DNA from 2 places in the Yaniella soli genome. Region 1 is predicted to be linked to the other one. Evidence: riboswitches for the same ligand, from Rfam matches in the RefSeq annotation. Region 1 holds a riboswitch; the other holds the start of a gene.
What was found. Region 1 has a riboswitch for S-adenosylmethionine ahead of ACYVJT_RS13645 (O-acetylhomoserine aminocarboxypropyltransferase/cysteine synthase family protein). Riboswitches for the same ligand answer to the same signal wherever they lie in the genome.

Region 1 (5,856 bases):
AGAACTTCGACGATTTCAAAGTATTGGCGGTTTTCCATCGGGAAAAATACGTTGCGCGTCCCGAAGCGCGGATGAATACCCCCGTTGACCCAGTCAACGCCGATCTGTTGAGCAACTTTGTCGGCGGTGGCGATGAGCCCCTCGGGGCCTACAGCATAAGAAACATGATCCAAGCGCATGGTCAATAGTTTTCCATGGTTTGACTCCGATTGTTGAAATAAGTCACAAAGTGTTGCATTCCTGATGACATGCAAAACCCCTCGATCCTATGAACCGAGGGGCGCACATGAACTGCTATTAGTAGCGCATTAGTGCGGCTACGTCGTCAACCCGGCCATCAGAAATGATGACAATATCACCGGAATTGAGTTTGGTATGCAAGATAGCGGTGTTGACATCACCGGTGCCGTCGGAGGCATTCAGTGATGGGTTAATGAACAGCGTGTCTACGCGACCGGCTACTGCTGCTTCACGAATCAGATCGGGTTGGGTTTCGCCCAACCCCGTGCCGGATACATCAGCGAAGCGGTTGTATGCTGCATCGTCGTTTGAAGCGAAGCGTGGCCGAACAACGTCCCAGCCTGCCTTCTGCAGATCACGGTTCGATGACGCATCGGGGTTACCACTAATGAAGTCTTCGGCGACGACCGGATACGAGGACGACGCCTTCAGCGTGGCGACGTTTTCCGAAACGCCTGCCATGACCAGCGGTTGGGAGCGGGCCCGCCCGAGCAAGTCACCCAGCGAGTCTCCGACTTTATGAAGGTACCGGGTAATCTCGGATTCCTGGTTGTCTGCTGCGCCGCCGTGACCGTGGAACATGGTGCCATTGCCGCCGCCGGAGCGGTTTTGTAGCGTGGCTTGTCGGTCATCGGTATCGGTGACATCCTCGAAGGATTCTGGGACGATATCTCCGAGGTCCAACTGCACGACGGAGTCTTTGGTGGCGTCCAAGAGGCGAACCTGGTTGCGCGAAACCCCCAGGATATAAAAGGCATGGGACTTGGTGAGTGTTTCAGACATGGGACGCAACACGAAGTGTTCTGCAACATGGGTGTATTCGCTGACCGGCACGCCCAAGCGATAGACCAGATTGAGTCCTCGCGCCGCGAATAATGCAAGGGATTCACCCTGTTGCCGTAAGAAGGGGGCGTCAGTAGCAATGGCGTCGAACGAGGCCAACATGTCTTTGGCATCTGATTCCGGGACACCGGCGTTGACGAGTTTTTGCCGAGCCTCTTTAACTAACGACTTCACGCGAGTAGCCGTGTCCTGCGGTTGGTGTTGTGGGGGAGCAGTTGGCAGAAAAATAGTGACCTTCGGGCCGGTGGCGGCAGCCATAGCCTTCAGGTCATCAGCAGTGAGTTCATCAAAGTATCCAAGTTGTTCCATGCATCAACACTACAACGTGTTCTCGAGGATTTGCAGGGTTAAAAAACCATGAGTTTATTGCTAGGGACTGATATTGTGCTGGTGGTGTACATGGCGTCTATGTCAGGTCGCTATCTGGGCGATTTTCTGGCATAGTAGTGGGTGTTGGTCACGAGTGTCAGTAGTAATGCCCCGGCTTACTGACCGGCAACCCTCCACCGCGGTGGGGTGCCCCGGGTGAGGACCAGGTCTCATGAGTATGTGAGACAAGCGCGGGTCTTCGCGCACGTCAACTAACCTGCGCGGTAGGCGGGCGTTGAAAGACCCCTTAGTTTCGAAGGAGTCTTTGCATTGGCACAACGCGATATCACCGACCAGACCACGTGGGGATTGTCCACTCGTCAAATCCACGCCGGGATGGTTGAGGATTCAGACTTTGGGGCAACACAGCTGCCTATCTACCAAACCACCAGTTTTAACTTCCCAGATACGGCTACGGCAGCAGGACGTTTTGGGTTGTCGGAACTCGGGCCAATTTATACCCGTCTGACGAACCCAACCACGGACGCCGTGGAAAACAAGATCGCTGCTCTCGAGGGTGGCGTCGGTGCCGTGCTCTTGTCGTCCGGACAATCCGCCACCACGCTCAGCGTGCTCAATGTTGCAGGTGCCGGAGATTCCGTGGTGGTTTCCACCTCGCTTTACGGTGGAACCCAGAACCTGTTTAAGCACACCCTTCCTCGCTTAGGCATTGAAACCATTTTCGTGCAGGATCCAAATGATTTGGATGAATGGCGCAATGCAATCAAATCAAACACTAAGGCTGTCTTCGCAGAAGTGCTCGGCAACCCGAAAGCCGACGTACTGGACTTACCAGCGGTTTCAGAAATTGCTCATGATGCCGGGATCCCTGTCATCATCGATTCAACGCTGACACCACCTACTGTGCTGCGCCCAATCGAACATGGCGCTGACATCATCGTGCACTCAGCAACCAAATACCTCAGCGGTCACGCTGCGGTGATCGGTGGCGTGATCGTTGACTCGGGCAACTTCGACTGGACTGCGAACCCGGAGAAGTTCCCTTGGTTTAACGAACCAGATGAGTCCTACCACGGTGTCGTGTTTGGTACCGACTTTGGACCAAACGGTCCACTGGGCGCCAACCTGTCGTATATCCTGCGCATCCGCACACAGCTCCTGCGCGATATGGGTAATACGGCCTCCCCGTTCAACGCCTTCTTAATTAACTTAGGCCTTGAGACGCTGTCACTACGCATGGAGCGCCATTTAGAGAACGCGCAGCGCGTTGCCGAATGGTTGGAAGCCCACCCCCAGGTAGAGAAGGTCCAGTTCGCCGGACTGAAATCATCACCGTATTATGAGCGCGCGCAACAACTGTTACCAGACGGCACCTCAGGCATTGTCGCCTTCGAGATCGTCGGTGGAAAAGATGCAGGTCAGACCTTTGCCGAAGCGCTGACTCTGCACAAGCTGGTTGCCAATCTTGGTGACGTGCGCTCCCTGGTAGTACATCCTGCTACCACCACCCACGCCCAACTCTCTGAGTCAGAACAACAAACCGCCGGGGTCACCCCCGGGCTGGTGCGACTCTCAGTGGGCCTGGAAGACATCACAGACATTTTGGACGATCTGCAGTCAGGCTTCGACGCCGCTGCAGCTGTTTAACAAGGAGTAGGTCATGTCATTGGATCTTGAATCAGTGACCGACCCGGCAACATACGTGGCGGAACCCGGCCTGAAGACGGTATCGATTGGCGAGCTATCCTTCGAAACAGGTGGCTACCTGCCAGAGGTCGAACTCGCCTATGAAACCTGGGGCACGCTGAACGCAAACAAATCCAACGCAATACTCATTCAGCACGCCTTGACCGGCGACACCCACGCCGCATCATCGGAAGCACTGCCCGAAGCCGGCTGGTGGGAAAATATCATCGGTTCTGGCAAGGCCATAGACACAAACAAATGGTTCGTCATGGCCGTCAACATGGTTGGAGGATGCTACGGATCGACCGGTCCAGCGTCGCTGGATGAAAAGCAGCAAGCATACGGATCCAAGTTCCCGTTTGTGACCATTCGAGACTCGGTCAATGCAGAAGCAAAACTCGCAAACATCCTCGGCATCGAACGCTTCCACGCCATTATCGGCGGCTCGATGGGCGGCGGTCGTGCACTCGAATGGGCCGCCATGTATCCGGACCGTGTTAATGGAGTCGGCGTCATCGCCTGCGGCGGACAATCCACCGCGGAACAGATTGCCTTTGCCCAGACACAAGTCGACGCTATTCGGCTTGACCCGAACTTCAAGGGCGGAGATTACTACGACGGTCCAGCACCGGTCCACGGGTTGGGTATCGCACGCCAGATTGCCCATATCAACTACCGGTCCGAACCTGAGCTCAATGCTCGGTTCGGGCGTGCATTCCAGGGAAACGAAAATCCACTGGAATCCGCGGTAACCAGTCGCACCGGTCGCTATCAGGTTGAGTCCTACCTGGATTACAAAGCCAAAGACCTGGCCGGCAGATTTGACGCAAACTCATATGTCGCCCTGACCGAAGCACTCATGTCACACGATGTGGGGCGCCACCGTGGAGGACAGGCAGCAGCCGTCGCAGGTATCACCGCCACACCCTTCATCGTGGCCGTGAACTCCGATAGGCTGTATTTTCCAGAACAAAGCTATCAATTGGCAGCTGACTTCGGCCCACACACACCGGTGCACATGATCGACTCACCCATCGGACACGACGGATTCCTGACAGATCTGCACCAGGTTGCTGATGCCATGATCACCACGTTAGGACTCTAAACACATGCACATCCGCTGGTCGCACGACACCCCACGTCCACAAACGGACCTGGTGGTGTTCCTCCATGGTTTCGGAGCAGATGAGAACGACTTGTTCCCGCTGGGGAACGCCTTTGATGATCGTTTTACGATTGCCAGCGTGCAAGCTCCCAAAAAGCTGCCGGAACACTTCGGCGGCTACTGCTGGTATCCCATCTCAACAGAACTCGAAGCCAACCCAGAACACGTTGTGGCAGCAGTCAAACAGCTCGACGAGTGGGTACAATCCGTCGCACACGACTATCGCAGTATTTCCCTCCTTGGCTTCTCCCAGGGGATGGCCATGGCCACCTCATTGATGCGCATGCGACCAGGATTCTACGCCACCATCATCGGACTGTCGGGATTCATCATCGACGCAACCCAAACCCCAGAACTTGATGAGCTCTTCGACGACGAACACTTCGCGGCATCGAACCAACCATTCTTCTGGGGATACGACCCGGAGGATCCTATCGTCGCTCACGACCGCATCGAACAAACCGGTGCCTGGCTACGACCACGTGTGAATCTGACCGAACGCACCTACAACGGCATCGGCCACGGCATTCACCCCGAGGAAATGCAACACTTCACCCAGTTCATCAACGAAAACGTCTAAATCCTCATCAAAAGGGCCGGGCCAACGAAACCGAATTTTCGTTGCCCGGCCCCATTGCGTGTTCAAAGAAAAACTACTCGTTCGGGGTCACCACAGCGCGACCAGAAACCTTGCCGTCCACCAAGTCCTGATAGGCCTCCAGCGCCTTATCCATTGGATACTTGGTGACCTTCGGCTCGATCTTTCCAACACGGAACAGCTCAGCAACCTCGTGAAGATCCTCGATGGTGCCCCAATACGAATTGGTCAACTCGACCTCATACGGTGTGGTGTAAAAAGTCCATTCATACGGTTGTCCAGCAATACCCAGCACCGTCATACGACCGCCAATAGCCATAGACTGCATAGCCGCCTGGATGGTGCCGCTCACGCCCACGAAATCAAATGCCGCATCGACGCCGGTACCACCGGTGATTTCACGAATCTTCGCAACCTGATCATCGCCACCGGCCACAGTGATCGCACCCAGTTGCTCGGCTTCAGCCATCGCATCTTCTTTCATATCAGTGGCGATGACCGTGGCACCCGTGATCGCTTTGAGGATCTGGACACCGAGCAATCCCAGACCGCCCAGACCGATGACCAGCGCGTATTTATCCGCGCCCGCAAGTTTTGGTGTGGCCAGTTTGATCGCATGATACGGGGTGAGCCCGGCATCAGCCAACGGTGCTGCAATGGCAGGATCAGCGTCACCCAGCGGAACCAGGTTGCGGGCCGGCACGGAGACGTATTCCGCCATACCGCTGTCGCGACCGAGCCCAACAGCCGCATAAGGGTTCGTGGCTGCGTTCTCACAGTAGGTGTCCTGGCCGCGGGAGCAAGCTTTGCACCTGCCACAACCGATGGGGCCATACACCAAATAGGCATCGCCTTTTTCAAAACCATGTACACCCGGGCCGAGTTCATCCACCCACCCGGCGTTCTCATGGCCGAGTATGAATCCGGTAGACAGGCCAGCAGGATTGAAGTCGGCATCAAAGTCTTGGAAAATCGCCACATCAGAGTGGCAAGC
Region 2 (5,856 bases), on a different contig from region 1:
ATCGGTATTGAACTGACGCAGATAGGCCAGGTGCTGGAAGAAGTTCGCATCGTATTCGCCCTGCGAGACCACCTGGTTGGGCTGCACGATATCGGTCACGTAGGTGGGTTCCAGCGTCCAGCCATCCTCAGCCAACAGGTCTTTGGCGATCTCGGTGGGCTCTTGGTACGGCGCGGATTCGGTCACGATGATGCTGATGGTGCGGTCCTCGCTGCCACCGGCGGAAGTTAGCCCGCAGCTGGTGAGTGTCAGCGCAGCAATTGCGCCGACTCCCGTGATCAGAGCACGGCGGATGGGTTTTTGGGTACGGAAAATTGCCATGGGAGTCCTTAAAGTTTGTGATGAAGCGTTGTTAGATGCGTTTATCGGCCACGCGGGCAAGGGAGTTTCCACCCCACTGCACGGCGCTGACGAGCAGCACCATCAGGACGACGGCAACGAACATGACCACGGTTTCGTAGCGGTAGTAGCCGTAACGGATGGCGAAGTCGCCGATGCCACCGCCTCCCACAAGACCGACCATGGCTGAGTAAGAAATGAAGCTCACGGTGGTAATGGTGATTGATCCGATAATGCCCGGACGGGCATCGACCAGCAGCACGTTGCGGATGATCTGGCGGCGGGTCGCGCCCATCGCCCGGGATGCCTCGACCGCACCGGCACCCAGCTGGCTGATGTTTTGTTCAACCAGCCGTGCGAAGTATGGGATCGCGTTGATCGTGAGCGGAACAATCGCTGCGGCAGTCCCCACGGTGGTTCCCACCAGCAGTCGGGTCAGCGGGATGATGGCGATCAACAAGATGAGAAACGGAAACGACCGCAACATGTTGACGAGTCCGCTGACAACAGCATGCAGTTTTGGTTGTGGTGCGATCGAACCGGGAGCATGCACGAATAACCAGATACCCAGCGGGGTGCCCAGCAGCACCGCGACCGGGATGGCGACGCCGATCATCGCAAACGTTTCTAACATCGCTTGGATCAGTTCGGGGTTGAGCTCTGCAATACGTTGCATTAGACGCGACCTCCCACTGCCAATTCGGCGGTTGAGGCCTCATCGACGTCATGCTGCTGTCGGCGGTCGACGTGTATGCCGTCAGATACCAGGTAGCGGCCGATCGCAGTGGTGGGTTCGAAGGTTTTATCCTGTAAACGTTTGGCTGCGAAGCGTTCGACGATTCGTCCGGATTCCATCACAGCCACGTGGTCGGTCAGCGCTTTGATGACTTCCATTTCGTGGGTCACCACCACAACGGTGATGCCCAGCTCCCGATTGATGTCCGCCAGATATTGCAGCACGGTGGCCGTGGTGAATGGATCTAACGCCGAAGTCGGCTCATCGCACAACAAAACCCGAGGCCGAGTAGCCAACGCGCGGGCAATCGCCACCCGTTGTTGTTGTCCACCGGATAGTTTTGCCGGATACACCGTGGCCTTGTCCGAGATGTCGATGATTTCGAGGGCTTCTGCCACACGAACACGGCGGTCATGTGCCTTGGCGACGCCGGCGAACTTCAGCGACAGCTCCACGTTTTGGGCAACCGTGAGGTTATTGACGAGATTGAAGCCCTGGAAAATCATGCCAATTTGATGGCGGGCCTGGCGCAGTTCCTCGTCGGATAGTTCCATGAGATCAACGCCGTCGATGATCACCTCGCCGGAGGTGGGGCGCTCCAGTAGGTTGATGTTGCGTAGCAGCGTGGATTTGCCGGCACCAGAAAAACCGATAATGCCTTGGATACTTCCACGGTCAATTTCCAGGCTGACATCGTCAACTGCAGTGACCGGATCATTGCCACCAGTAGTAAAAGTGGTCGATAAATTACGCAGAGAAATCATTGAATCACTCCATTGTTCCTGGCGTTAGCACCGTCCTACACCAAAACAGTGGAGGGGTTGCTGCGACGTCTACGAGCCAGATCTCTCAGTCGCTCTGAATGGTTTACCCTGTATACATTATGTGCACCGCAGCCGAAAGTGCAAAAACCACAGCAATTCGCGGTCATAAAAAGTCACGTACGTGACCCAATTCGGCACTGTTTACACGGCTGGCGCGCCCAACGCAGAAAATAGGCCCAGGGCACCGACGATCAGTAACGTCGTCCCGCCCAGCAACCCGCACCAGAAACTCCGGGCCGCCGCACGGTCTGGCACGAGAGCCGCCATCACGCCGATCGCCGTCGTGAGCACACCGGTCAGCGCAAAACTTGGTTGCGCGAAGACCCATGCCAACGGAATGAAGTGAATACCGACGACGGTGAGGATCAGCGGGGCAAACAGATCCTTCCGACCCCTTCGAGCTGCCAAGACCATCAGCACGATGATCACCGCGACCTCGAGCCAGAAGGTGACGATGTACGCGATGAAGGCCGATCCGCCAACTGTAATTGCCGTGGAACCTTCCCAATGGAGCACGGCGAGCGGGATGCCGAAACCAGCGAGCATGGCACCGCCGAGTTGCAAAACGGCCAACACCACACGCCACATCCAGTGTTTGAGGTGTCGAACATGAGTGCCCCTCGTCACCAACCGCACCAAACTGTGCCCTACACCACTTCAGTCACGTGGCCTGCTGCGGAGCGTGCTGACGTAATAGAATACAAGTATGAGCAAAGAATCGGTCGACGGAGACCAGATCTCTGACGAACAAATTCAACGGTGGGCCGACGAAGCGGAGGCCGGGTACGAGGTCGAAGAACTTCGCCGGTGCGGGCGTCCTGCGGTTGCTTAACCTTTGACGTCGTGGAGGTGGTGCTCCATCTCATGGCCAATGTAGAGGCACAGCGTGGCGATGGTGAATTCGAAACCATCGGAGCGTCGGCCCGGTAACTCCCACTGCTCGCGTTCCACCGTATCGACCAGGTCAGCCGTTGACTGTGCCTTGAGCGTGAGCTCGCCCAACACGGTTTGACTGTCCGCCTTCCAGTATTCTCGGCGCACAGCTTCGGCGTCGCCATCGAAGTCCGCTAGATCCGGGTTGTGCTGGTGCAGCATGGTCTCAACCCGCTGCTGAAGCACCGTGATCATGTCACGGACGTGGCACGCGTACTCGACCGGCGACCAGACCGGTTCCGAAGGCCGCTGCGTAGCGTCGACTCGTTGAAGCACCGGGCGCCACCGTGCTGCGGCTGAGCGCAGCCGATCACCCATCAGATTCGGCGCGAACGGCTGAAACCCGCATTCGGTGCACCCCTGATCGATCACGAAGGTCCAGTCACGGTCGTCACCAGGTACCTCTGGCGGTGGCATCATATTCGTCGTCATGGTTCAACGCTACCCTAACGCGTCCGGCGGGGCATCTAGCTGGTCAGAAACTTCGCGAAGTACTCGTCGAATGCTTCAAACTCGTCCAGGGGCAGCACGTGCCCAATGTACTGATCCGGACGTACGATGACGACGGCGCCGCGTGCGCGGTCGATCTCGCGTAGATCGTAGATGTCCTTGGTGGCTTCCACCCCGGGAATGTTGCCCAGCAGCATCCCGTTGGTCTGTTCGGCCGAGAAGACCTTTTCGTAGTCGGTGAGCCCGAACTTGCCCTTTGACGGTTGTACGAGCGCCGGTACCGCGTTGATGTCGACGTCGTGATGCGTTTGTTGCGTGACGGCATAGACATCGAAAAGCGAGTCCATGTCAGTACCTTCCGGGGTGAACCGGCTGACCGCACTGGCTGGATCCGCGGTCATCCGGGTGCACCAGTTGGCAACGGCTGAGCCTTCTGCCAAGCCGTTCTCGTCGGCAAAGAGATAGATGCGCCAGCGTCCATCTGCCGCATGCACGTGGCCCAGTTGCAGCGGTTTTGCATCGGCGACGCGAATCACGGGTGCCGAATGGAAGCGGGTACCGATGGCAAAACCCGAGGCCAAATCCTGGTGTGTATCCGGACCGGTGAGCGCGGAAAACTCCGGTGTGTACCGGGTTGCCAACCCGGCGGTGAATTGCCCACCACGAACGAACTGCTCTTCGACTTCGTCGGGGGTAACCGGCTGGTCGGCATCGCGTGAACCAACCATTTTGGACCAGCGGATGTCGTAGTCGATGAGCTCTTGGGCGGTGACTTTGCGTTCCTCCGAGTACGTATGCAACAATTCCGGGCGCGCTTGACCGCGTAGCACGGCGGCCAATTTCCAGCCGAGGTTGAATGTGTCTTGCATGGAAACGTTCATGCCCTGACCGGCTTTGGCCGAGTGGGTGTGGCAGGCGTCGCCGGTGATGAAGATGCGCGGCTGATTGTCACCGCGTGCGTCGTCGTTAAGGTTATCGAATCCGTCAGCGATACGTTGGCCAACCTCGTAGATTGACCACCAGGCGACGTCGCGCACCTCGATGCTGTACGGGTCCAAAATCTTGTTGGCCGATTCGGTGATCTGCTCGACGGTCACGCGTTTGCGGAACTCGGTATCACCTTCGGGTACGGCGCCGAGATCGACGTACAGCCGCACGAGGTAACCACCTTCGCGTGGAATCAAAATGATGGAGCCGGCTTCGGAACTGATCACGGCTTTCTTGCGGATGTCGGGGAAGTCGGTGACCAACAGGACGTCCATGACACCCCACGCGTGGTTTTGCACATCGCCGTGGAGTTGACGACCAATGGATTCTCGCACCGCCGAACGGGCGCCGTCACAACCAACGACGTATTTCGCGCGCAGTGTTCGTGTTGTGCCAATGTGTTCTTCCGCAGTGGCTTCAACAGTCACTTCGACGGGATACTCTTGCGATTCGTCGATGGATTGGGAGACGTATTGCCAGCCGTAGTCCACTTCGAAGCGTGACGGAGACTTTGCCGCAACGTCGAAGAGCAGTTCCTGCATGCGTGCCTGATTGACGATCACGTGGGGGAATTCCGACAGACCGTCGGCCACGTCTTGAACCAAGCCGGTGCGGGTGATGCCGTCGCCGGGGTTTTCGACCGACCAGAAGGCAGTTTCGTTTACCCACAACGCTTCGCGCACCAAGGTATCGGCCAGCCCGAACGCTTCGAACATTTCAACGGTGCGGCATGCCACGCCATCAGCGTGTCCGCGGGCTAATGGCTCGGCACGACGATCCACGGTAGCAATCGAAAGTTCAGGGAATTGGGCGAGCTGGGCGGTGAGTACCGCGCCGGCTGGACCGGTGCCGACGACAAGGACGTCGACGGTGTCGGGTAGCCCGGCATCGTACCGCATGTGATCAGGTGCAGCCGGGGCAACGCTTGGGTCGCCGAAAGTGTAACCGTTGAGGTGATATTGCATGCTGGTTTTCCGTCCTTCGCTCGTGTGCCACAACACATTCTGTGCAGGACCGTACGCCGGTATGTGCGACAATCGCAAAACGGACTGCTAGATTTGCGGTGTGAGCAAATCTATACCGAGAATCGAAGCGATTCACCGAGCACTGCAGGTTTTGCGACTGATGGCCTCGCAGGGGTCGGTGAGTGTCACCGAGGCGGCCAAACACCTGACCGTCAACCCGTCGACGGCTTCCCGCATCCTCGCGACGCTCGAAGCCGATGGCTTTGCGGTGCGCGGCGAAAAGCAACGCTACTTCCCGGGTTCCAGTGCATTGCACTTTGGCCAAACATTGGTCACCCCACCACTGCATGAACGGCTTCGTCCACATTTGGAACGACTCTTCAGCCTCGTGCACGAGACCGTCCACGTGGCAACGCTGGTGGGCACCACGGTGCATCACAACGACTGTATTGTGGCCACAGATCGCGCACTCATTCTGGCAAGTCGGATGGGGAAGCGCTTGCCCGCGCACCTGGCGTCCTCGGGCAAGGCGATGCTCGCGGATCTCGCACCCGCCGTTGTCAACGCACGATATGCACCAACTGACCAGGGTTCGATCCCGCAGGCGGTCGCGTTCAATCTG

Region 2: it holds a riboswitch for S-adenosylmethionine, as region 1 does, so the genes downstream of both, ACYVJT_RS06990 (methionine ABC transporter ATP-binding protein) here and ACYVJT_RS13645 (O-acetylhomoserine aminocarboxypropyltransferase/cysteine synthase family protein) in region 1, are expected to answer to the same signal.

The regions. Positions count from the first base shown of each region.
Region 1 is NZ_BAAGSP010000034.1:21,487-27,342, reverse strand. It holds gene ACYVJT_RS13655 (VOC family protein) at 1-179, opposite strand, end outside; gene ACYVJT_RS13650 (baeRF7 domain-containing protein) at 298-1,392, opposite strand; SAM riboswitch class IV at 1,539-1,650, shown strand; gene ACYVJT_RS13645 (O-acetylhomoserine aminocarboxypropyltransferase/cysteine synthase family protein) at 1,738-3,060, shown strand; gene metX (homoserine O-acetyltransferase MetX) at 3,074-4,204, shown strand; gene ACYVJT_RS13635 (alpha/beta hydrolase) at 4,209-4,844, shown strand; gene ACYVJT_RS13630 (NAD(P)-dependent alcohol dehydrogenase) at 4,918-5,856, opposite strand, start outside.
Region 2 is NZ_BAAGSP010000010.1:40,207-46,062, forward strand. It holds gene ACYVJT_RS06980 (MetQ/NlpA family ABC transporter substrate-binding protein) at 1-321, opposite strand, end outside; gene ACYVJT_RS06985 (methionine ABC transporter permease) at 353-1,015, opposite strand; gene ACYVJT_RS06990 (methionine ABC transporter ATP-binding protein) at 1,015-1,839, opposite strand; SAM riboswitch class I at 1,833-1,944, opposite strand; gene ACYVJT_RS06995 (hypothetical protein) at 2,041-2,478, opposite strand; gene ACYVJT_RS07000 (hypothetical protein) at 2,606-2,731, shown strand; gene ACYVJT_RS07005 (DinB family protein) at 2,728-3,264, opposite strand; gene ACYVJT_RS07010 (FAD-dependent monooxygenase) at 3,300-5,234, opposite strand; gene ACYVJT_RS07015 (IclR family transcriptional regulator) at 5,335-5,856, shown strand, end outside.